DNA from 2 places in the Streptomyces sp. NPDC054932 genome. Region 1 is predicted to be linked to the other one. Evidence: riboswitches for the same ligand, from Rfam matches in the RefSeq annotation. Region 1 holds a riboswitch; the other holds the start of a gene.
What was found. A riboswitch is a leader RNA that binds a small molecule or an ion and turns the genes downstream of it on or off. The one in region 1 is predicted to bind S-adenosylmethionine.
Positions count from the first base shown of each region.

Region 2: it holds a riboswitch for S-adenosylmethionine, as region 1 does, so the genes downstream of both, ACWGE1_RS34780 (aminotransferase class V-fold PLP-dependent enzyme) here and thrC (threonine synthase) in region 1, are expected to answer to the same signal.

Region 1 is NZ_JBSGXU010000035.1:19,276-30,585, reverse strand. Features, by position in the region: gene ACWGE1_RS12895 (outer membrane protein assembly factor BamB family protein) at 1-199, opposite strand, end outside; gene ACWGE1_RS12890 (SDR family oxidoreductase) at 244-984, opposite strand; gene ACWGE1_RS12885 (phosphoribosylanthranilate isomerase) at 1,062-1,661, opposite strand; gene ACWGE1_RS12880 (hypothetical protein) at 1,786-1,947, shown strand; gene ACWGE1_RS12875 (Uma2 family endonuclease) at 1,957-2,367, shown strand; gene groL (chaperonin GroEL) at 2,460-4,082, opposite strand; gene ACWGE1_RS12865 (cold-shock protein) at 4,411-4,617, opposite strand; gene ACWGE1_RS12860 (MoaD/ThiS family protein) at 5,035-5,313, opposite strand; gene thrC (threonine synthase) at 5,350-6,624, opposite strand; SAM riboswitch class I at 6,642-6,799, opposite strand; gene ACWGE1_RS12850 (glucosyl-3-phosphoglycerate synthase) at 6,984-7,934, shown strand; gene ACWGE1_RS12845 (alpha,alpha-trehalose-phosphate synthase (UDP-forming)) at 7,981-9,411, shown strand; gene otsB (trehalose-phosphatase) at 9,486-10,334, opposite strand; gene ACWGE1_RS12835 (DUF3263 domain-containing protein) at 10,368-10,604, opposite strand; gene ACWGE1_RS12830 (extracellular solute-binding protein) at 10,652-11,310, opposite strand, start outside.
Region 2 is NZ_JBSGXU010000203.1:3,002-14,311, forward strand. Features, by position in the region: gene ctaD (aa3-type cytochrome oxidase subunit I) at 1-1,391, shown strand, start outside; gene ACWGE1_RS34740 (cytochrome c oxidase subunit 4) at 1,388-1,786, shown strand; gene ACWGE1_RS34745 (Ig-like domain-containing protein) at 1,911-3,158, shown strand; gene ACWGE1_RS34750 (hypothetical protein) at 3,276-3,677, opposite strand; gene ctaE (aa3-type cytochrome oxidase subunit III) at 3,904-4,524, shown strand; gene qcrC (cytochrome bc1 complex diheme cytochrome c subunit) at 4,601-5,410, shown strand; gene qcrA (cytochrome bc1 complex Rieske iron-sulfur subunit) at 5,407-6,465, shown strand; gene qcrB (cytochrome bc1 complex cytochrome b subunit) at 6,462-8,090, shown strand; gene trpD (anthranilate phosphoribosyltransferase) at 8,270-9,334, shown strand; SAM riboswitch class IV at 9,427-9,543, shown strand; gene ACWGE1_RS34780 (aminotransferase class V-fold PLP-dependent enzyme) at 9,768-11,144, shown strand.

The sequences.
Region 1 (11,310 bases):
CGGTGGCGCACAGGAGCAGGGAGAGCACGAGCGCGCCGAGGCCGCGCGGGCAGCTCGCGGGGGTGCACACCCGGCCCGGGACGTCGACGGCCGCCATCTTCACGAGGAGCACCAGGTACAGGGCCGCCACCGCGGCGAAGGCGGCGGCAGCGGCGAACCCGGCGTGACCCAAGAGGCGCTCGCGCAGCGGTCGTTCCATGTCCATGATCCCCCCGACGGCAGCGTAGCCGCCCGTCCCGGGGGTCAGAGACCGGCGCCGCCGGTCGCGTCGACCACGCGGCCCGTCACCCAGCGGGCGGCGTCGGAGGCGAGGAATCCGACGACGTCGGCGATGTCCTCGGGGCGGCCGACCCGGCCGAGCGCGGCGAGGGAGGCGGCGTGCGCCTCGGCCTCGGCGTTGCCGCGCAGCCAGCCGGCGTTGACGTCGGTGTCGACGATGCCGGGCGCGACCGAGTTCACGGTGATGCCCCGCGCGCCCAGGGCCTTGGCGAGGTTCAGCGTGAGGTTGTCGAGCGCGCCCTTGGTGGCCGCGTAGGCGAGGATCTCGGGCATCGCGATGCGGGCGGCGCCGCTGGAGACGTTGATGATCCGGCCCCCGTCGCGCAGCCGCCCGAGGGCCTCCTGGACGACGAAGAACGGCGCCCGGACGTTGACCGCGAAGACCCGGTCGAAGTCCTCCTCGGCGACCTCGCCGAGCGGCACGGGCAGTCCGATGCCCGCGTTGTTGACGATGATGTCGACCCCGTCCAGCCCCAGCGCGTCGTACGCCGCCCAGAGCGCGGCGGCGGCGCCGGGCGCGCCGAGCTCCGCCCGGAGCGCGTGGGCCCGGCCGCCGTCCTTCGTGATCCGCTCGACGGTCTCCCGGGCGGCCGCCCCGTCGCTGGCGTACGTGAGCACGACCGTGATCCCGTCGGCGGCGAGCCGCTCGGCGACGGCCCGGCCGATGCCCCTACTGCCGCCCGTGACCAGCGCGTTCTTGCCCATGGTGGATCCCCCTCATTTCCTTAACGATCACTACAGAATGAACGTAGCACGATTTCCGTAATGGTCGCTACAGAAAACTAGGCGCGGGCCGCCTCGATGAAGGCGCGGATCAGCACGGGGTCCTTCACACCGCGCTCCCGCTCCACCCCGCTGGACACGTCCACACCCCACGCGCCGGTGGCCGCGAGCGCCTCGCGCACATTGCCCGGATCGAGCCCGCCGGCCAGCAGCCACCGCCCCTCGGGCGCGGTGAAGTCCGCCGACCCCCAGTTCCACGGCTTGCCGGAGCCCGGGTCGGGCGCGTCCAGCAGCAGCAGGTCCTCGCCGTACTCACCGCAGCGCTTCACGTGCTCGGCGGTGGCCCGCAGCAGGGTCCGGCCCTCGGCGCGCAGCGCCGCGAAGTCCCCGGGCCCCTCCTCGCCGTGCAGCTGCACGCCCCGCACACCGCTCTCCTCGGCGAACCGCCGCACCTCCGCCACCGGCTGCCTCCGGAAGACGCCGACGGTGAGCACCCCGGCGGGGACCCGTGCGGCGAGCTCCCGCGCGGTGGCGGCGTCCACGGTACGCGGGCTCCCGGGCGCGAAGACGAATCCGACGGCGTCCGCCCCGGCGGCCACGGCCACGTCGACGTCGTGCGCGGTCTTGAGTCCGCAGATCTTGACGAAGAGATCGCTCATGCGACCAGTCAACCAAAGCCCCTCGTACGGTGGTGATGCGTCTCGACAACCGGGCGGGCCCGCCCTCCCGCCACTAGCCTGGAGAGCATCACAGCCTGTGCGCAGCACGCCACGGAGGACCACGATGACGATCATGATCGAACGGGCCACACCTATGGAGCAGGCGGCACCGCCGACGTTCGAGACGCTCCTGCGCACAGTTGAGGAGATGGACACGCCGGACGGCTTCAAGGCCGAGCTCATCCGGGGGAAGATCGTCGTGTCGCCGTTTTCCACGCTGCGCTAATTGCGTCGTATGCGTGCGCTGCGTGAACAGCTCCAGGCCCACGCCCCCGAAGGACACATCGCGGAAATCGCGCCCTTCCTCTTCCGCTTCTCGGCAGCGGAGCGGGCGTACGGGCCCGACCTCTTCGTGGCCGACGAATCGGCCTTCGACGGCGAGGGCCGGCACGCGGACGGGGCGGCCCTGTCGCTCGTCGGGGAGTTCACGTCCGTCTCCACCAGGGACGCCGACTGGACCGAAAAGCTGGACGTGTACGGCCGACTCGTACCTGTCCACATGGTCGTCGACATGCAGGACTCGGAGATCACCTGCTTCTGGGACCCCTCCCCGCACGGGTACCGCTCCCGTACGACGGTGTCCTTCGGCGAACCCCTGCACGTCCCGGACCCCTTCGGCTTCGACATCGACAGCTCGGGCTTCTGACGACATCCGAAACGCCCGAGGGCGGCACCCCCGTGGGGGTGCCGCCCTCGTTCGAGAACAGCCGATCAACCAGTGGCCGGAGCCGGGGTCGATCAGAAGTCCATGTCACCACCCGGCATGCCGCCGCCCGCGGGGGCACCGGCCTTCTCGGGCTTGTCGGCGATGACGGCCTCGGTGGTGAGGAACAGCGCGGCGATCGACGCGGCGTTCTGCAGGGCGGAGCGCGTGACCTTCGCCGGGTCGATGATGCCCTCGGCGATCATGTCGACGTACTCGCCGGTCGCGGCGTTCAGGCCGTGACCGATCGGCAGGTTGCGCACCTTCTCGACGACGACGCCACCCTCGAGACCACCGTTGACGGCGATCTGCTTGAGCGGGGCCTCCAGCGCGAGCTTCACGGCGTTGGCGCCGGTCGCCTCGTCACCCTCGAGCTCCAGCTTCTCGAAGACCGCGGAGGCCTGCAGCAGGGCCACGCCACCACCGGCGACGATGCCCTCCTCGACGGCCGCCTTCGCGTTGCGAACGGCGTCCTCGATGCGGTGCTTGCGCTCCTTGAGCTCGACCTCGGTCGCGGCGCCGGCCTTGATGACGGCCACGCCGCCGGCCAGCTTCGCGAGGCGCTCCTGGAGCTTCTCGCGGTCGTAGTCCGAGTCGGAGTTCTCGATCTCGGCGCGGATCTGGTTCACGCGACCGGCGACCTGGTCGCTGTCACCGGCACCGTCGACGATGGTGGTCTCGTCCTTGGTGATGACGACCTTGCGGGCGCGGCCGAGCAGGTCGAGACCGGCGTTCTCCAGCTTGAGGCCGACCTCCTCGGAGATGACCGTGCCGCCCGTGAGGATGGCGATGTCACCGAGCATGGCCTTGCGGCGGTCACCGAAGCCCGGGGCCTTGACGGCGACGGACTTGAAGGTGCCACGGATCTTGTTGACGACCAGGGTCGACAGGGCCTCGCCCTCGACGTCCTCGGCGATGATCAGCAGCGGCTTGCCGGACTGCATGACCTTCTCCAGGAGCGGCAGCAGGTCCTTGACCGAGCCGATCTTGGAGTTGACGATCAGGATGTACGGGTCGTCGAGGGACGACTCCATGCGCTCCATGTCGGTGGCGAAGTACGCCGAGATGTAGCCCTTGTCGAAGCGCATGCCCTCGGTGAGCTCCAGCTCCAGACCGAAGGTCTGGGACTCCTCGACGGTGATGACGCCTTCCTTGCCGACCTTGTCCATGGCCTCGGCGATGAGCTCGCCGATCTGGGTGTCGGCGGCGGAGATGGAGGCCGTCGAAGCGATCTGCTCCTTGGTCTCGACATCCTTGGCCTGGGCGAGCAGGGCGGCGGAGACGGCCTCGACGGCCTTCTCGATACCACGCTTGAGGGCCATCGGGTTGGCACCGGCGGCCACGTTGCGCAGGCCCTCGCGGACCAGCGCCTGGGCCAGCACGGTGGCGGTGGTCGTACCGTCGCCGGCGACGTCGTCCGTCTTCTTGGCGACTTCCTTGACCAGCTCGGCGCCGATCTTCTCGTACGGGTCCTCGAGCTCGATCTCCTTGGCGATGGAGACACCATCGTTGGTGATCGTGGGGGCGCCCCACTTCTTCTCAAGGACGACGTTGCGACCCTTGGGGCCAAGGGTGACCTTGACGGCGTCGGCGAGCTGGTTCATCCCACGCTCGAGGCCGCGGCGGGCCTCCTCGTCGAACGCAATGATCTTGGCCATCTGAAGTGGTCCTCCCGGACAGCGGTGGATTGCTCCCAGGACCGCGCCCGCGCCCGCGACGGACGGCCTGCGTGCCCGGCGGTTCCTTCCCACCGGACCCTGCGGGCCTCACCGACCCGGTCCTCGTTCAGTAGCACTCTCACCGGGAGAGTGCTAACGCCAATGATTAGCACTCGACCCCTCCGAGTGCAAGCGGCTCGGGGGAACGCCCCGCTACTACCGGGCACACGCACGAGGGGCCCCCATCCCGTGTCCAGGATGTGGGCCCCTCGTGCGGTCCTGCAGGTCTTCAACGAAAGCTGTGTGTCGGCGGTCGATCGCGCCAGGACTAGCCGAGTGCGAGTTTGACCATGTCCGCCTGCGGACCCTTCTGGCCCTGCGAGATCTCGAACTCGACCCGCTGACCCTCTTCAAGGGTGCGGTACCCGTCCATCTGGATGGCGCTGTAGTGGACGAACACATCCGCACCACCGTCGACCGCGATGAAGCCGTAGCCCTTCTCCGCGTTGAACCACTTGACGGTGCCCTGAGCCATGCCTAACTCCCCTATTACTGGCCCTTGCGCAGGAACGCACTTCGCGATCCCGGGTCAGAACTTGCGTCGGAACGCGTCGACCGAGGCTGAATGTATCTGCGCGGATGCTGTCTGCAACAGGTCAATCCGATGAGAATTCTGGACACCGAGAAACATTGAAATAGAGTGAAAATTTGCCATACTCCAGGGCAACTCGGGCCCGACATATCTCGCCAAAGCCCCATACCGCACTTGCACATTGGCCCGATGTCGACCCTCACGCGGCCCGTTCATATGCGGCGGGCAAGAACAGCGGAGGGGACTTCCCCAACCCTACCGTGCCCAATCAAGCAGAATTGCCCCCTCCGCTTTTAGCGGAGGGGGCAATTTCGGTTTGCGCGTGTCACCTGGAGGTGACCCGGGAGGCGATCCGGGGAATCAGCAGCCGCCGGCCACGGCCGGGATGATCGAGACGCCGGCGCCGTCCGGCGTCACCGCCTGCAGCCCGCCCTCGAAACGCACGTCGTCGTCGTTCACGTAGACGTTCACGAAGCGGCGCAGCTTGCCCTGGTCGTCCAGGACGCGCGCGGCGATGCCCGGGTGGTTCTTCTCCAGGGACTCGATGACCTCGGAGAGGGTCGCGCCCTCGGCCGGGACCTCGGCGGCGCCGCCGGTGTAGGTGCGCAGGATGGTGGGGATGCGGACGTTGACGCTCATGGCGCTACTGCCTTTCCGGGAGTACGTGGAGGGTGGTCAGGCCAGGCCGGCGGCGCGGAACGCGTCCAGGCTCGGGCGGATGGTGGCGGTCTGCCCGCTGTCCGCGGCCACCGCCTCCAGGGTCTTGAGGCCGTCACCGGTGTTGAGGACGACGGTGGTCAGCGTCGGGTCGAGCTGCCCGTTGTCGATGAGCTTCTTCGTGACGCCGACGGTCACACCGCCCGCGGTCTCGGCGAAGATGCCCTCGGTCTGCGCGAGGATCTTGATGGCCTCGACGACCTGCTCGTCGGTCACGTCCTCGACGAAACCACCGGTGCGGCGGGCGATGTCCAGGACGTACGGGCCGTCCGCCGGGTTGCCGATCGCGAGGGACTTGGCGATGGTGTTCGGCTTCTGCGGGCGGACCACGTCGTGACCGGCCTTGAAGGCGGTCGACACCGGGGAGCAGCCCTCGGCCTGGGCACCGAAGATCTTGTACGGCTTGTCCTCGACGAGGCCGAGCTTGATGAGCTCCTGCAGACCCTTGTCGATCTTCGTCAGCTGCGAGCCGGACGCGATCGGGATGACGATCTGGTCGGGCAGCTGCCAGCCGAGCTGCTCGCAGATCTCGTACGCCAGGGTCTTGGAGCCCTCGCCGTAGTACGGGCGGAGGTTGACGTTGACGAAGCCCCAGCCCTCGCCCAGCGGGTCGCCGATGAGCTCGGAGCAGAAACGGTTGACGTCGTCGTAGTTGCCCTCGATGCCGACCAGGTCGCCGCCGTACACACCGGCCATGACGACCTTGCCCTGCTCCAGGTCGTGCGGGATGAACACGCAGGAGCGGAAGCCGGCGCGGGCGGCCGCGGCGCCGACGGCGCCGGCCAGGTTGCCGGTCGAGGAGCAGGACAGGGTGGTGAAGCCGAAGGCGCGGGCGGCCTCGACGGCGATGGCCACGACACGGTCCTTGAAGGAGTGCGTCGGGTTGCCGGAGTCGTCCTTGACGTAGAGCTTGCCGGTGATGCCCAGCTCCTTGGCCAGGTTGGCCGCGTCCACGAGCTTGGTGAAGCCGGGGTTCAGGCTGGGCTTGGCGGCCACGTCCGCGGGGACGGGCAGCAGCGGCGCGTAGCGCCAGATGTTGTTGGGGCCGGCCTCGATCGCCGCGCGCAGGGCTTCGGGGTCGCCGGTCGGGAGGTCGTAGGCGACTTCCAGCGGTCCGAAGCACTCGGCGCACGCGAAGATGGGGCCGAGCTCGAAGCGGGTACCGCACTCACGACAGGAAAGGCCGGTGGCAGGTCCGAGATCAACAGAGGTGGCGACAGTCTGTGCAGCCATGATGGCGAGGCCCTTTCTCCTCATCTTCCCCATGGCGCACTTCGCCATGAGACGGAATTGGCACCTTCCCTAGCCGGGGACCTCGCTGACGAGCGCTGATGCGCGATCGCGAGAACCGACTGGAGGGTTGCCGGGGCTTCAACGGGCCGTGTCCCTCTGCCCCTCTGGATGAGCGGTATGGCACCGGGCGACACGCTCTGTGGCGCGCCCGGGCGTTTGTCACGAGGACCCCCGGCATGCGGTGGTCCTTCGCGTTGTTCAAGACTGTAACCGAAGGCACGCGCGGTTGAGACAGGCGTCCGAACCGCGAGATGGATCACATAACGGCGGATATCGCCGACGAGCAGGGAGTACTGAGGGTGCTGGAAGAGGTGGAGCGATGGCTGGCCGACCGCTCCTGGTCCGCCGCCGACCGACCGCTCGACCAGCTGCTCGACCGGAAACGGGCGGCCGGGACCACGGTCAGCGTCGTGCTGCCCGCCCTGAACGAGGAGGCGACCGTCGGCGCGATCGCCGAGGTGATCCGGCGTGAGCTGATCGAGGGACTGCCCGTCCCTCTGGTGGACGAACTGGTCGTCATCGACTCGGGCTCCACCGACCGCACCGCGGAGGTCGCGGCGAAGGCCGGGGCCCGCGTGGTGCACCGCGACGACGTGCTGCCCCGGATCCCGGCGCTGCCCGGCAAGGGCGAGGTGCTGTGGCGCTCCCTGCTGGTCACCGGCGGGGACATCGTCTGCTTCGTCGACGCCGACCTGCGGGACTTCTCCGCCGCCTTCGTCTCCGGGATCGTGGGACCGCTGCTGACCGAACCGGACGTGCACTTCGTCAAGGCGATGTACGACCGGCCGCTCGGGTCCACTCCCGGACAGGGCGGCCGGGTCACCGAGCTGGTCGCCCGCCCGCTCCTCAACCTCCACTGGCCGCAGCTGGCCGGCTTCGTGCAGCCGCTGGGGGGCGAGTACGCCGTACGCCGCTCCCTGCTGGAGCGGCTGCCGTTCCCCGTCGGGTACGGCGTCGAGCTGGGCCTGCTGGTCGACGCGCTGCACACGGTCGGGCTGGACGCGCTGGCCCAGGTGGACGTCGGCGTACGGCTCCACCGCCATCAGGACGGGCAGGCGCTGGGCCGGATGGCCGCGGCGATCTACCGCACCGCGCAGGTGCGGCTCTCGCGCGGGCACCTCGTACGGCCCGAGCTGACGCAGTTCGAGCGCGGACCGGAGGGCTTCGTACCGCGGACGTACCCCGTGGACACCGAGGAGCGGCCGCCGATGGCCGGCATCGAGGAGTACGCACTGCGTCGCGTGGCGTGAGGAAACGTACGGTTTGAGCGGGCACGGCCCGGGCTAGGTTGGCCGCATGGCTTCCCAGGTGCTCGTCGCAGCGAACCGCGGCCCCCTCTCCTACGCCCTCGCCGAGGACGGGACGCTCAGCGCCCGGCGCGGCGGGGGCGGTCTCGTCTCCGGACTCTCCGCGGCCCTCGCGGAGCAGCCGGAGGCACTGTGGATCTGTGCGGCGCTCTCGGACGCGGACCGGGAGGCGGTCCGCCGGGGCACGGCCGAACCGGGCGTCCGGATGCTGGACATCGATCCCACGATGTACGACGACGCCTACAACGGAATCGCCAACTCCGTGCTGTGGTTCACACACCACCACCTGTACGACATCCCGCGCGAACCGGTCTTCGACGCGGAGTTCCGCCGACGGTGGGACTCGTACGAGCGCTACAACCAGGCCTTCGCCGACGCCCTGGCCGAGGAGGCGGCGCAGGGCGCGTCCGTCCTGGTCCAGGACTACCACCTGGCGCTGGTCCCCGGACTGCTGCGGGTGCTCCGACCGGACCTGCGGATCGCCCACTTCACGCACACCCCGTGGGCCTCGCCCGGCTACCTCGCCATGCTGCCCGACGTCGTCCGCGAGACCCTGCTGTGGGGCATGCTCGGCGCGGACGTGCTCGGCTTCCACACCGAGGCGTGGGCGGCGGAGTTCCTGGGATCCGCGCAGCTGGACGACGCGTACGGCCGGTCCTCCGTGCGCAGCGGCTCGGTGGTGGAACACCGCCGGTACTCGGTGTGGCCGGACCGCACCACCCGAGTGCGGGCGTACCCGCTGGGCGTGGACGGGGACGAACTGCGGGCGCTGGCGCACCGGCCGGAGGTGAACGACAGGCTGGCGGAGCTGCGGGCGGAGGTCGACGGCCTGCGGACGATCGTCCGCGTGGACCGCACGGAGCTGTCGAAGAACATCCTGCGCGGCCTGCTGGCCTACCGGGAACTGCTGACCACGCGCCCGCAGTGGCGGGGCCGGGTGGTCCACCTGGCATCGGCGTACCCCTCGCGGCAGGACCTGCGGGTGTACCGGGACTACACGGACGCGGTGACGGCGCTGGCGGCGGAGATCAACGCGGAGTTCGGTACGGAGGACTGGCAGCCGGTGCTGGTGTCGGTGAAGGACGACTTCGCGCGCTCGCTGGCGGCGTACCGGCTGGCCGACGTCGCGCTGGTGAACCCGGTGCGGGACGGGATGAACCTGGTGGCGAAGGAGATCCCGGTGGTGTCGGAGGCGGGGTGCGTGCTGGTGCTGTCCACGGGGGCGGGGGCGTACGAGGAGCTCCGCCAGGACGCGGTGACGGTGAACCCGTACGACGTGTCGCAGACGGCGCAGGCGCTGCACACGGCGCTGTCCATGCCGGTGGGTGAACGCGTGGAACGCACGAAGCGGCTGGCCGCTGCCGCGACGTCCCTCCCCCCGGCGGCCTGGTTCACGGCCCAGCTCTCCGCCCTGACCTGAGCCGGCCCGCGCCACCGCTGCCGGGGCGCCGGCCCCCGGCGACGGCGCCGCGGACGCCGGAGGGGCTGGGTACGTCAGCCCCGCAGGGCAGTGGCCAGGGTGGCCAGGAAGGCGGCCACCGTGCCCGGTCCGGGGAGGACGAGGTCGGCCCGCGCGGCGAGCTCGGGGACCTCGGCCGAGCCACTGCACACCAGCAGCCCCGGCAGCCCGTCCGTGCGGCCCTTCTCCACCGCGGCGTAGGCCGCGAGGTCCCCCAGGTCGTCGCCCGCGTACAGCACCGCTTCCGCTTCCCGCTCCGCCAGGAACTCGGTCAGGGCGACGCCCTTGTCCATGCCCGGCGGCCTCAGCTCCAGCACCGCCCGACCCGGCTCGACCATCAGACCGTGCCGCGCCGCCAGTTCGGCCAGCGGTTCCCGCAGGGCCGCGAAGGCCGCCGCCGGGTCCTCCGCGCGGCGGGTGTGGACGGCGAGCGCGCGGCCCTTCTCCTCGATCCAGGTTCCGCGCCAGGCTCCGATGGAGTCCAGGAAGCCCGGCAGTTCCGCCCGGACCGCCGCGACCCCGGGGTGCTCGGCGGGGGCGTGGACCAGTCCGGACACGGCGTCCCAGCGCTCGGCCCCGTAGTGGCCGAGGACGACGAGGTGTTCCAGTCCGGGGACCCCGGCGAAGCCCCCGTAGCGGACGGCGACGCTCGCCGGCCGTCCGGTGATCACCGCCACCGAGTCGACCTCGGGGGCGAGCGCGGAGAGGGCCGGGACGGCTGCGGGGTGGGCTCGGGCCTGGTCCGGGTCGGGGACGATGTCGGCGAGGGTGCCGTCGAAGTCCAGGGCGACCACGGACCGGCGCGGTGCGCGGAGCAGGGCTTCGAGTCCCTCGCGTCCGGCTGCGGTGATTGGCATCGGCAGGTCGTGCGGATGACTCCCCATACGCACGACCCTAACGGCCCAACCGTGCGACGGCTATCGCCTGGCCCGCTGTGCCTCGCGGATCCTGCGCAGCCGGTTGACCGTGCCCGGGGCGTGAGCCAGCGCCCGCGGGTCGTCCATCAGCGCGTTGACCAGCTGGTAGTAGCGGACGGGGGTCATCCCCAGCCCTTCCCTGATGGCCCGTTCCTTGGCTCCGGGCCCGGGCCAGGTGCGTCCCTCGTACGCGAGCACCGCGGCCTCCGTGGCCGTCAGCTGCCCCTCGTCCGTCATACCGCCAGATTAACGCCGCCGTCTGACACCCGGCCCGTCGGCGCCGGTCAGCGCGGGTCGGCGGTGCGGGCGGTGGTGGCGATCTCCTCCAGGACCTTCGCCGGCTGCCCGCCCGGCTGGACGGTCTTGCCGATGTTCTGCTTGATGTCCTCGCTGACGCCCGCCCAGGACTTCTTGCCGACGGGGTACAGCCGCGAGCTGGGCAGCGCCGTCAGGAAGGGCTTCAGCCGGGCCGCCGGACCGCTCGTGGCGGCCTGCTTCGCCTGGTAGCCGCTGGTGGTGGCGGGCAGCAGGTCGTACTTCTCGGTGAAGGCCGTCACGTTCTTCGGCTGGTACAGGAAGTCCAGGAACTTGCCGGACTGCGCGCGGTGACCGTTCTTGAAGGCCATGACCCAGTCCGCGACGCCCATCGCCGGCTCCTCGGCCCCGGTGGCCGTCGGCAGCGGCACCATGCCGAACTTCACGCCCTTGGCCTCGGCCTGCTTCATCAGCGACGGGTGCCCGTTGAGCATGCCGACCTCGCCCTTGGTGAAGGCGTCGAAGGCGGCCTGCCGGTCCAGCTTGCCGGGCTCCACGGGTCCGGTCAGCTGCTGGCCGACCATCTTGTCCCGCAGGAACTCCAGCGCCTTGACGTTGTCGGCGGAGTCGATGGAGTACTGCTCCTCGTTGTCGGTGTAGCCACCGCCGCCCGCGAGCATCCACATCA
Region 2 (11,310 bases), on a different contig from region 1:
GCGCGCCCGACGTGGCGTTCCCGCGGCTGAACATGTTCGCGTACTGGCTGTACCTCTTCGGCTCGACCATCGCGGTGGCCGGCTTCGTCACGCCGAACGGCGCCGCCGACTTCGGTTGGTTCGCCTACTCCCCGCTGTCGGACGCGGTCCGCTCGCCGGGCATCGGCGCCGACATGTGGATCATGGGTCTGGCCTTCTCCGGCTTCGGAACCATCCTCGGCTCGGTCAACTTCATCACCACGATCATCTGCATGCGCGCTCCCGGCATGACGATGTTCCGCATGCCGATCTTCACCTGGAACGTGCTGCTGACCGGTGTCCTGGTCCTGCTCGCCTTCCCGGTGCTGGCCGCCGCGCTCTTCGCGCTGGAGGCCGACCGCAAGTTCGGTTCGCACATCTTCGACGCGGCCAACGGCGGCGCATTGCTGTGGCAACACCTCTTCTGGTTCTTCGGACACCCAGAGGTGTACATCATCGCGCTGCCGTTCTTCGGAATCGTTTCCGAGATCATTCCGGTCTTCTCGCGCAAGCCGATGTTCGGTTACATCGGTCTGATCGCCGCGACGATCGCGATCGCCGGTCTCTCGGTGACCGTGTGGGCCCACCACATGTACGTCACCGGCGGTGTGCTGCTGCCGTTCTTCTCCTTCATGACCTTCCTGATCGCGGTACCGACCGGTGTGAAGTTCTTCAACTGGATCGGCACCATGTGGAAGGGCTCGCTGTCCTTCGAGACCCCGATGCTCTGGACGATCGGCTTCCTGGTCACCTTCACCTTCGGTGGTCTGACCGGCGTCATCCTGGCCTCGCCCCCGATGGACTTCCACGTCTCCGACTCGTACTTCGTCGTCGCGCACTTCCACTACGTCGTCTTCGGCACCGTGGTGTTCGCGATGTTCGCCGGCTTCCACTTCTGGTGGCCGAAGTTCACGGGCAAGATGCTGGACGAGCGCCTGGGCAAGATCACCTTCTGGACGCTGTTCATCGGCTTCCACGGCACCTTCCTGGTGCAGCACTGGCTCGGTGCCGAGGGCATGCCGCGTCGTTACGCGGACTACCTCGCGGCCGACGGCTTCACCCTGCTGAACACGATCTCGACGATCAGCTCGTTCGTGCTCGGCCTGTCGATGCTGCCGTTCATGTACAACGTGTGGAAGACGGCGAAGTACGGCAAGAAGATCGAGGTCGACGACCCGTGGGGTTACGGCCGTTCGCTCGAGTGGGCGACGTCCTGCCCGCCGCCGCGGCACAACTTCCTCACCCTGCCGCGGATCCGTTCCGAATCCCCGGCGTTCGACCTGCACCACCCTGAGATCGCGGCCCTCGACCACCTCGAGGACCACAGCGTCGCCGCCAAGGCCGTCACTGGTGGCAAGGAGGCCGGCAAGTGAAGATCCAGGGCAAGATGTTCCTCTGGCTCTCCTTCTTCATCCTGATCATGGCCGTCGTGTACGGCGTGTGGTCGAAGGAGCCCGTCGGTACCACCGCGCTCTTCCTGGCCTTCGGCCTGAGCGTCATGATCGGCTACTACCTGGCCTTCACGGCCAAGCGTGTCGACGAGATGGCCCAGGACAACCTGGAGGCCGACGTCGCCGACGAGGCGGGCGAGCTGGGGTTCTTCTCCCCGCACAGCTGGCAGCCGCTCTCGCTGGCGATCGGTGGAGCCTTCGCCTTCATGGGCGTCGTCTTCGGCTGGTGGCTCATGTACTTCTCCGCTCCGCTGATCCTCATCGGTCTGTGGGGCTGGGTGTACGAGTACTACCGCGGTGAGAACCAGAACCAGTAGCAGCACCTTCGCGGCCGCGCCGCGCAGCACGTGGGGCCCGGGCACCTCTTTGGGAGGAGCCCGGGCCCCTCGTTTGCAGTCGTCCCGCGCGCCGTAATTGTCATATCTTCATAGCGTTGGCTCCATGAAGCACTCACCGCGTCTTTGGACGGTACTCAGCTGCTCCCTGCTGGTCGCGTCCCTCGGGGCCGGCGCCACCGCATGCGGGTCCGGCGACAAGAACCCGCTGTCAGCCCGCCCGTACGACGCGGGCGATCAGGTCGCCTTCAACCAGAGCGCCGGCAGCCGCCCCGTGGACCCCGACCGGCCCCTCGAAATCACCGCCAAGAACAGCGGCGGCCGGATCACCGACGTGCTGGCCGTGGACACCCACGGCCGCCGCCTGGCGGGCGAACTGAGCGCCAAGGGGGACCGCTGGCACAGCACGGTCCCGATGGCCGCAGGCGTCCGCTATACGGTCACCGTCAGCACCGAGGACGAGCGGGGCGCGCCCGGGCAGCGCACCCTCACCTTCGACACCACCCCGTCCAAGGGGATCCTCAAGGTGGAATTCGGCCCGGACGAGGGCAAGTACGGCGTCGGACAGCCCATCACCGCCGAACTCAACGAGCCCGTCAAGGACAAGGCCGCCCGCGCGGTCGTGGAACGGGGCCTCATCGTCGACGCCCCGCCCGGAGTCGAGGGCGCCTGGCACTGGGTGGACGACAAGCACATCCACTACCGGCCCAAGGACTACTGGCCCGCCAACTCGGCCGTCTCCGTACGGAGCAACCTGGAGGGCGTCAGGATCACCGACGAGCTCCACGGGGCCGCGGCCAAGCCGCTCAAGCTGGAGATCGGGGACCGGGTCGAGGTCACCACCGACGCCTCCTCGCACTACCTGACGTTCAAGCGCAACGGAGAAGTGATCAACACCATCCCGGTGACCACCGGGAAGCCCGGCTTCTCCACCCGCAACGGCATCAAGGTGGTGCTGGGCAAGCAGTACTACGTACAGATGCGCGGTGACACCGTCGGCATCGGCGGCAGCGAGTACTACAACCTGCCCGTCTACTACGCGACTCGCGTCACCTGGAGTGGTGAATACGTCCACGCCGCACCCTGGTCCGTCGGCTCCCACGGCTACGCGAACGTCAGCCACGGCTGCACGGGCATGAGCACCGGCAACGCCGCCTGGTTCTACGAGAACATCACCGAGGGCGACATCGTCCAGGTGATCAACAGCATCGGCGACGACATGGACATCTTCGGCAACGGCTTCGGCGACTGGAATATGGACTGGAAGGACTGGCGCCAGGGCAGCGCCCTCCTCAAGGGCACCCAGGAAGGCCGCAGCGCCGTCGACCAGGCCCGTCTGCGCCCCACCGTCTAGTGGGGCCCGGGGCCCGCACACCGCCCCGACTTCCCCCGGACACCGTCCGGGGGAAGAAACACCGGCTCATTCACCCGTGCGGCCGTATGCCGGGCGCATACGGCCCCACGGGACGTATCAGGCGTCCAGGGACAGGCGGGTCCTCAGAAGGCCCGCCAGGGCGTCCGCGAACTCCACCGGGTCCACCGGAAGGGTCACGGCGGCGTCCGCACGGCTCCACGTGGCCAGCCAGGCGTCCTGGGGGCGCCCCATCAGCAGCAGCACCGGCGGACACCGGAAGATCTCGTCCTTGATCTGCCGGCAAACACCCATGCCCCCGGCCGGAACCGCCTCGCCGTCCAGCACGCACGCGTCGATGCCGCCCGCGTCCAGCGCCGTCAGGACCGCCGGCAGCGTCGCGCACTCCAGGAACTCCACCGGCGGCAGATCCGCGGCGGGCCTGCGCCCCGCCGCCAGCCGCACCTGCTCCCGGGTGCCCGCGTCGTCGCTGTAGACCAGAACCCGCGCAGTCGCCCGCATTTCGTTCCTCCACGTGTCCGGTGAATCACGTTGATGTTCATGGGGTCTCCCCGGCGCAGCCAGGGGAAGGGATGCTACTCCTCCCGGTGCACCGTCAACATCGGTTCGCACAGGAAGCACGGGGCATCCCCCGGAGGCCATCTGATGGGCCGTTCGGGCCTTGCACACGCCCCTGACACTCCGAACGGCACCCCCCGGGGTGAGGGCGGGATAAGCGACCGACATAATGTCGGTCGTGGCGACAGCAACGACAGTAGATACCGGGCACGCGCACCCGACGGTCAACCGGCCGAACCTCGTCAGCGTCGGAACCATCATCTGGTTGAGTTCCGAGCTGATGTTCTTCGCGGCCCTCTTCGCGATGTACTTCACCCTGCGATCCGTGACAGGACCCGAGTACTGGACAGAGCAGGCTTCGGCCTTGAATCTGCCCTTCTCGGCGACGAACACGACGATCCTGGTGCTTTCCTCGCTCACCTGCCAGCTCGGCGTATTCGCCGCCGAGCGCGGTGACGTGAAGAAGCTCCGGACGTGGTTCATCATCACGTTCGTCATGGGTGCGATCTTCATTGGCGGCCAGGTGTTCGAGTACACCGAGCTGGTCAAGCACGAGGGCATGAGCCTCTCGTCCGGTCCGTACGGCTCGGTCTTCTACCTGACCACCGGGTTCCACGGTCTGCACGTGACGGGCGGTCTCATCGCCTTCCTGCTGGTCCTCGGCCGGACGTACGCGGCCAAGAGGTTCACCCACGAACAGGCCACGTCGGCCATCGTCGTGTCCTACTACTGGCACTTCGTCGATGTCGTCTGGATCGGCCTCTTCGCCACGATCTACCTGATCAAGTAGCGATCACGTCACCGGGCCAGACCCGGCACTCCATCCAGACACACCGACGCAGAAGATCCTGACACCGGGGTAATCCGTGAAAAAGCTCTCCGCACGACGACGCCATCCGCTGGCGGCGGTCGTCGTTCTACTCCTCGCGCTGGCGGCCACTGGGGGGCTGTACGCCGCCTTCGCCCCCGCGGGCAAGGCGCAGGCCGATGAAACCGCCCAGTCCCTCGCCATCGAGGAGGGCAAGAAGCTCTACGCCGTGGGTTGCGCAAGCTGCCACGGAACCGATGGTCAGGGTTCCTCTGACGGTCCCAGCCTGGTCGGCGTCGGCTCCGCAGCCGTCGACTTCCAGGTGAGCACGGGGCGCATGCCCGCCCAGCAGCCCGGCGCCCAGGTGCCGAAGAAGCCCGTCATCTACTCCCAGGCGCAGATCGACCAGCTGGCCGCGTACATCGCGTCCCTCGGTGCCGGTCCGATCACGCCGACGGAGAAGCAGTACGACACCGCAGGTGCCGACGTCGCCAACGGTGGTGAGCTGTTCCGCAACAACTGCGCGCAGTGCCACAACTTCACCGGCGAGGGCGGCGCACTGACGAACGGCAAGTACGCCCCCAACCTTGAGGACGTCTCGCCGAAGCACATCTACGAGGCCATGCAGACCGGCCCGCAGAACATGCCCTCCTTCCCCGACAGCACCATGCCGGAGAAGCAGAAGAAGGACATCATCGCGTACCTGGAGACTGTGAACGGCGAGAAGTCGACCAGCCCCGGTGGCCTGAAGCTCGGTGGCCTCGGCCCCGTCTCCGAGGGTCTGTTCGGCTGGATCTTCGCCCTGGGTGCGTTGATCGCTGTCGCCGTCTGGGTCGCGGCCCACACCGCTAAGGCCAAGAAGTCATGAGTAGCCAAGAGATTCCCGAAGAGAAGCACCTGCCGAGCGAGCAGGGCGACGACCACCACGGTGGCGTAGCGGTTGCGGACGACCCGTTCGCGGACCCGGGCCTGCCGGTCCACAAGCCGCGCATCCAGGACATCGACGAGCGGGCGGCGAAGCGCTCCGAGCGCACCGTCGCGATGCTCTTCATCCTGTCGATGCTGGCCACGATCGGCTTCATCGCGTCCTACGTGATCTTCCCGGTCGACAAGATCGTCTACATCTTCCCCATCGGGAAGGTCAGCGCGCTCAACTTCTCCCTGGGCATGACCCTGGGTGTGGCCCTCTTCTGCATCGGCGCGGGCGCGGTCCACTGGGCCCGCACCCTGATGTCCGACGTCGAGGTCGCCGACGAGCGCCACGAGATCGCCGCTCCGGCGGAGGTCAAGGCCAAGGTCCTGCAGGACTTCGCGGACGGTGCGAACGAGTCGGGCATCGCCCGGCGTCCGCTGATCCGCAACACCCTGCTCGGTGCGATGGCCATGGTGCCGCTCGCCGGCGTCATGCTGCTGCGCGACCTGGGCCCGCTGCCCGAGGAGAAGCTGCGCAAGACCCTGTGGGCCAAGGGCAAGCTGCTCATCAACCAGAACACGATGGAGCCGCTGCGTCCCGAGGACGTCCTCGTCGGTTCGCTCACCTTCGCCATGCCGGAAGGCCTGGAGGAGGAGCAGCACGACTTCCAGGTCCAGATCGCCAAGGCCGCCCTGATGATCGTCCGTATCCAGCCGGACGACATCAAGGACAAGAAGGAACTGGAGTGGTCCCACGACGGGATCGTGGCCTACTCCAAGATCTGCACCCACGTCGGCTGCCCGATCAGCCTGTACGAGCAGCAGACGCACCACGTGCTCTGCCCGTGCCACCAGTCCACCTTCGACCTCTCCGACGGCGCCCGTGTCATCTTCGGCCCGGCCGGTCACGCGCTTCCGCAGCTGCGGATCGGCGTGAATGACGAAGGCTTCCTCGAAGCGCTCGGCGACTTCGAAGAGCCCGTCGGTCCTGCATTCTGGGAGCGCGGATGAGCACTGCCTCTGACACCAAGGCGCGCAAAGCGCCCGCCGGCGAGCGTGTGGCGGACTGGGCGGACGGCCGCCTGGGCATCTACAGCCTCGCCAAGGCCAACATGCGCAAGATCTTCCCGGACCACTGGTCCTTCATGCTGGGTGAGATCTGCCTCTACAGCTTCATCATCATCATCCTCACGGGTGTGTACCTGACGCTGTTCTTCCACCCGAGCATGAACGAGGTCGTGTACCACGGCTCGTACGTGCCGATGCAGGGCGTCCTGATGTCCGAGGCCTTCGCCTCGACCCTGGACATCAGCTTCGACGTCCGCGGTGGCCTGCTGATCCGTCAGATCCACCACTGGGCGGCGCTGATCTTCGTCGCGGCGATGATCGTGCACATGATGCGCGTCTTCTTCACCGGCGCGTTCCGCAAGCCCCGTGAGGTCAACTGGATCTTCGGCTTCCTGCTGCTGGTCCTCGGCATGTTCACCGGCTTCACCGGTTACTCGCTGCCGGACGACCTGCTCTCGGGTACCGGTGTCCGCTTCATGCAGGGCGCCATCCTGTCCGTCCCGGTCGTCGGCACGTACCTGTCGATGTTCCTGTTCGGCGGGGAGTTCCCGGGCGGCGACTTCGTCGCGCGGTTCTACTCGGTGCACATCCTGCTGCTGCCCGGCATCATGATGGGCCTGCTCGTGGCCCACCTGATCCTGGTCTTCTACCACAAGCACACCCAGTACGCGGGTCCCGGCAAGACGAACAACAACGTCGTCGGCATGCCGCTGCTGCCGGTCTACATGGCCAAGGCCGGAGGCTTCTTCTTCCTGGTCTTCGGTGTCATCTCGGCCGTCGCGGCGATCGCCTCGATCAACCCGATCTGGGCCCTGGGCCCGTACCGCCCGGACCACGTGTCCACCGGTGCGCAGCCCGACTGGTACATGGGTATGCCGGAAGGCCTGATCCGAGCCATGCCCGGCTGGGAGATCAACCTGTGGGGCCACACGCTCGTCCTGGGCGTGTTCATCCCGCTGCTGCTCTTCCCGCTGGTGCTCGGCGCGATCGCCGTCTGGCCGTTCATCGAGTCCTGGGTCACCGGGGACAAGCGCGAGCACCACATCCTGGACCGCCCGCGCAACGTCCCGACCCGTACGGCCTTCGGTGTCGCCTGGATCGCGGAGTACATCGTGCTCCTGATCGGCGGTGGAAACGACATGTTCGCGCAGTACTTCCACCTCTCGATCAACTCGATCACCTGGTTCGTCCGGATCGGCTTCTTCGTCGTCCCGGTCCTCGCCTTCATCGTCACCAAGCGGATCTGCCTCGGCCTCCAGCGCCGGGACCACGACAAGGTGCTGCACGGTCGCGAGACCGGCATCATCAAGCGTCTGCCGCACGGTGAGTTCGTCGAGGTCCACGAGCCGCTCCCGCAGGGCCGTCTGCACACCCTCACCGCGCACGAGCAGTACAAGCCGATCGAGATCGGCCCGACGGTCGACGAGAACGGTGTCGAGCGCAAGGTGAAGGCCACCGAGAAGCTGCGCGCGAAGCTCAGCCAGGGCTTCTACGGCGAGAACAACCAGATTCCGAAGCCCACGGTGGAGGAATACAAGGAGATCCAGTCCGGCCACGGCCACCACTGATCCCCGCATGAACGCATGAGGGGCTGATTTCGGTCAGTCCTGGTGTCGCCACGGCGAGAGCCCCGTCCAGTGTCTGGACGGGGCTCTTTGCCGTAACCGGGGCTGGATAGGCTGGACCCAGACCATTTCGACGTGGGCGGCGGAACATGGGGGCGGCCCACCAACAGCAGGAGCGGACCATGAACGTTGCGACCCCGGCAGGCGGCGACAGCGTGGCGGCCCGTGGCTGGCCGGGCGTTCTCGACGCGCTGCTGACCGGTCAGGACCTGCGCGCCGAGGACACCGCCTGGGCGATGGACCGGATCATGCGCGGCGAGGCCACCGACGCCCAGATCGCCGGCTTCACCGTCGCGCTCCGGGCCAAGGGGGAGACGGTCGAGGAGATCAACGGCCTCGTACGGGCGATGTACGAGCACGCCAACCTGATCGAGGTGCCGGGCCGGACGGTGGACATCGTCGGCACCGGCGGCGACGGGGCCAAAACGGTGAACATCTCGACGATGTCGGCGATCGTGGTCGCCGGTACCGGCGCCAAGGTCGTCAAGCACGGAAACCGGGCCGCGTCCTCCGCGAGCGGCTCCTCGGACGTCCTGGAGAAGCTCGGGGTCAACCTCCAGCTGAGCCGGGAGCGGGTCGTGGAGGTCGCCGAGGAAGCCGGCATCACCTTCTGCTTCGCCGTGAAGTTCCACCCGGCACTGCGCCATGTGGCCGCGGCCCGCAAGGAACTGGGCATCCGGACCTTCTTCAACGCACTGGGCCCGCTCACCAACCCGGCCCGGGTGCGCGCCCAGGCGACCGGCGTGGCCGATCCCCGGATGGCCCCGATCATCGCGGGCGTGCTCGCCGAGCGGGGCTCCTCCGCGCTGGTCTTCCGCGGCGACGACGGCCTGGACGAACTGACCACGACGTCGACCTCGCGCATCTGGTGGGTCCGCGACGGCAAGGTCTCCGAGCGCTCCTTCGACCCCCGTGACGTGGGCATCCCCCTGGTCGACGTCTCCGCCCTGGCCGGCGGGGACCCCTCGTACAACGCGGACGTGGCCCGCCGCCTGTTCGCCGGCGAGACCGGTCCGGTCCGCGAGGCCGTCCTGCTGAACTCGGCGGCGGCCCTGGTCGCCCTGGACCCCGGTCAGGGCACCCTGGAGGAGCAGATCACCGCCGCCATCGCCCGTGCGGCGGAATCGATCGACTCCGGTGCGGCGCGGGCCGCCCTGGAGCGCTGGGTGACGGCCAGCAACGCGTAGCCGCACGAGAACGGCCGAAAGCAGCATGACCCCGGTCCACCATGCGGACCGGGGTCTTGCGCTCGGAGGATCTTGTGGCAGGATGCGTACCAGGTCACGAGTGACAGCGTTTAGGCCCCGGCTTGCTGTCCGGCAACCCTCCTTCCGTGGCGGGGTGCCCCGGGTGATGACCAGGTCGTAGGCAGCAAGGCCTACGGCAAGCGCGGATCCCTCGACACCAGGGGTCCTGGTCTTCTCGAGGAGATTTTTCCGTGAGCAAGCGAATGCGATAGGGCGACTCCGCCCCTACTTCACCCCTCGGACCAGGGTCACTTCCGTGTACCCCCGTTCAGTCCGGTCCGAGGGATCTCCCGTACCCCGGACGGCCGCAGAGCCGTACCCGCGTACGGGCCACACCGAAGCCATTCCGCCCTGCCTGCCGGGAGATACCGCCATGTCCGCATCCCTGAACACCGCTGCCGCCACCGCCGTCGACCCCGCCTGTGCCGAGCCGCTCGCGGTCCTCGGCCGGGACGTCACCGTCCCCCTCGTCACCGGCGGCGAGGTCACCTACGCGGCCCTCGACTACGCGGCCAGCGCCCCCGCCCTGCAGCGGGTCTGGGACGACGTCGCCGCGTACGCCCCGTACTACGGCAGCGTGCACCGCGGCGCCGGGTACCTCTCGCAGCTCTCCACCGACCTCTTCGAGCAGAGCCGGGTCACGGTCGCCGAGTTCCTCGACTGCCGCCCCTCCGACCAGGTGGTCTTCACCCGGTCCACGACCGACTCGCTGAACCTCCTCGCCGCCGTACTCCCCGCCGGCTGCCAGGTGTTCGTCTTCGAGACCGAGCACCACGCCTCCCTGCTGCCGTGGACGAACGCCGAGGTCACCTACCTCAACGCGCCGCGCACCCCGGCCGAGGCCGTCGCCACCCTGGAGCGGGCGCTGGCCGACCGCGACCCCTACGGCCCGGCGCTCGTCTGCGTCACCGGCGCGTCCAACGTCACCGGTGAGCTGTGGCCGGTCAGGGAACTCGCCGCCGCCGCGCACGCCCACGGCACGCGCATCGTGCTGGACGCCGCCCAACTGGCCCCGCACCACCCCGTCTCCGTGCAGGAGCTGGACGTCGACTGGGTCGCCTTCTCCGGGCACAAGCTCTACGCGCCCTTCGGCTCGGGCGTGCTCGCCGGCCGCGCCGACTGGCTCCAGGAGGCCGCCCCGTACCTCGCGGGCGGCGGCGCCTCCCGCAAGGTGGCCCGGCGCGAGGACGGCGGCGTGGACGTCGAGTGGCAGACCACGGCCGCCCGCCACGAGGCCGGCTCCCCGAACGTCATCGGCGTCTACTCCATCGCCTCGGCCTGCAAGGCCCTGACCGAAGCCGGCTTCGACAACCTGGTGGCGCGCGAGCAGCAGCTGGTGGCCCGGGTCCGCGAGGGCCTCGCCGACGTCCCGGCCGTCCGGATCCTCTCCCTCTTCGGGGACGACGCCCCGCGGGTCGGCGTCATCTCCTTCGTGGTGGACGGCTGGAACAGCTCCCACTTCGCCGCCGCCCTCTCCGCCGAGTACGGGATCGGCGTCCGCGACGGCCTGTTCTGCGCCCACCCGCTGGTCCGCACCCTGCTGGGCAGCGAGCCGCAGGCCCAGGGCGAATGCGGTGCCCCGGAGGCCGCCCCGGGCGAGCGCTCCCTGAACGCGATCCGCGTCAGCTTCGGCGCCGGCACCCCTGACGAGCACGTGGAGCGCTTCGTCCGCGCGGTGAAGGAGCTCGTCGCGGACGGCGCGAAGTGGCAGTACCGCACGGAGGAAGGCCGCTGCGTCCCGGCGGTGTGACCTGCCGTGTCCCCTGCGGGGTGCTCGGCGGTGCCTCTGCTGCGCGGGCCTGCCCCTGCCCGGGTGGGCGCCTCAATCGCCGGCGGTGCGGGGGTGGGTCGGTGCCCCGCACGAGGGTCTCCTCGGCTCGCGCCTGCGGCCGTGGTTGTGCCGTTCGGCCTGGGTT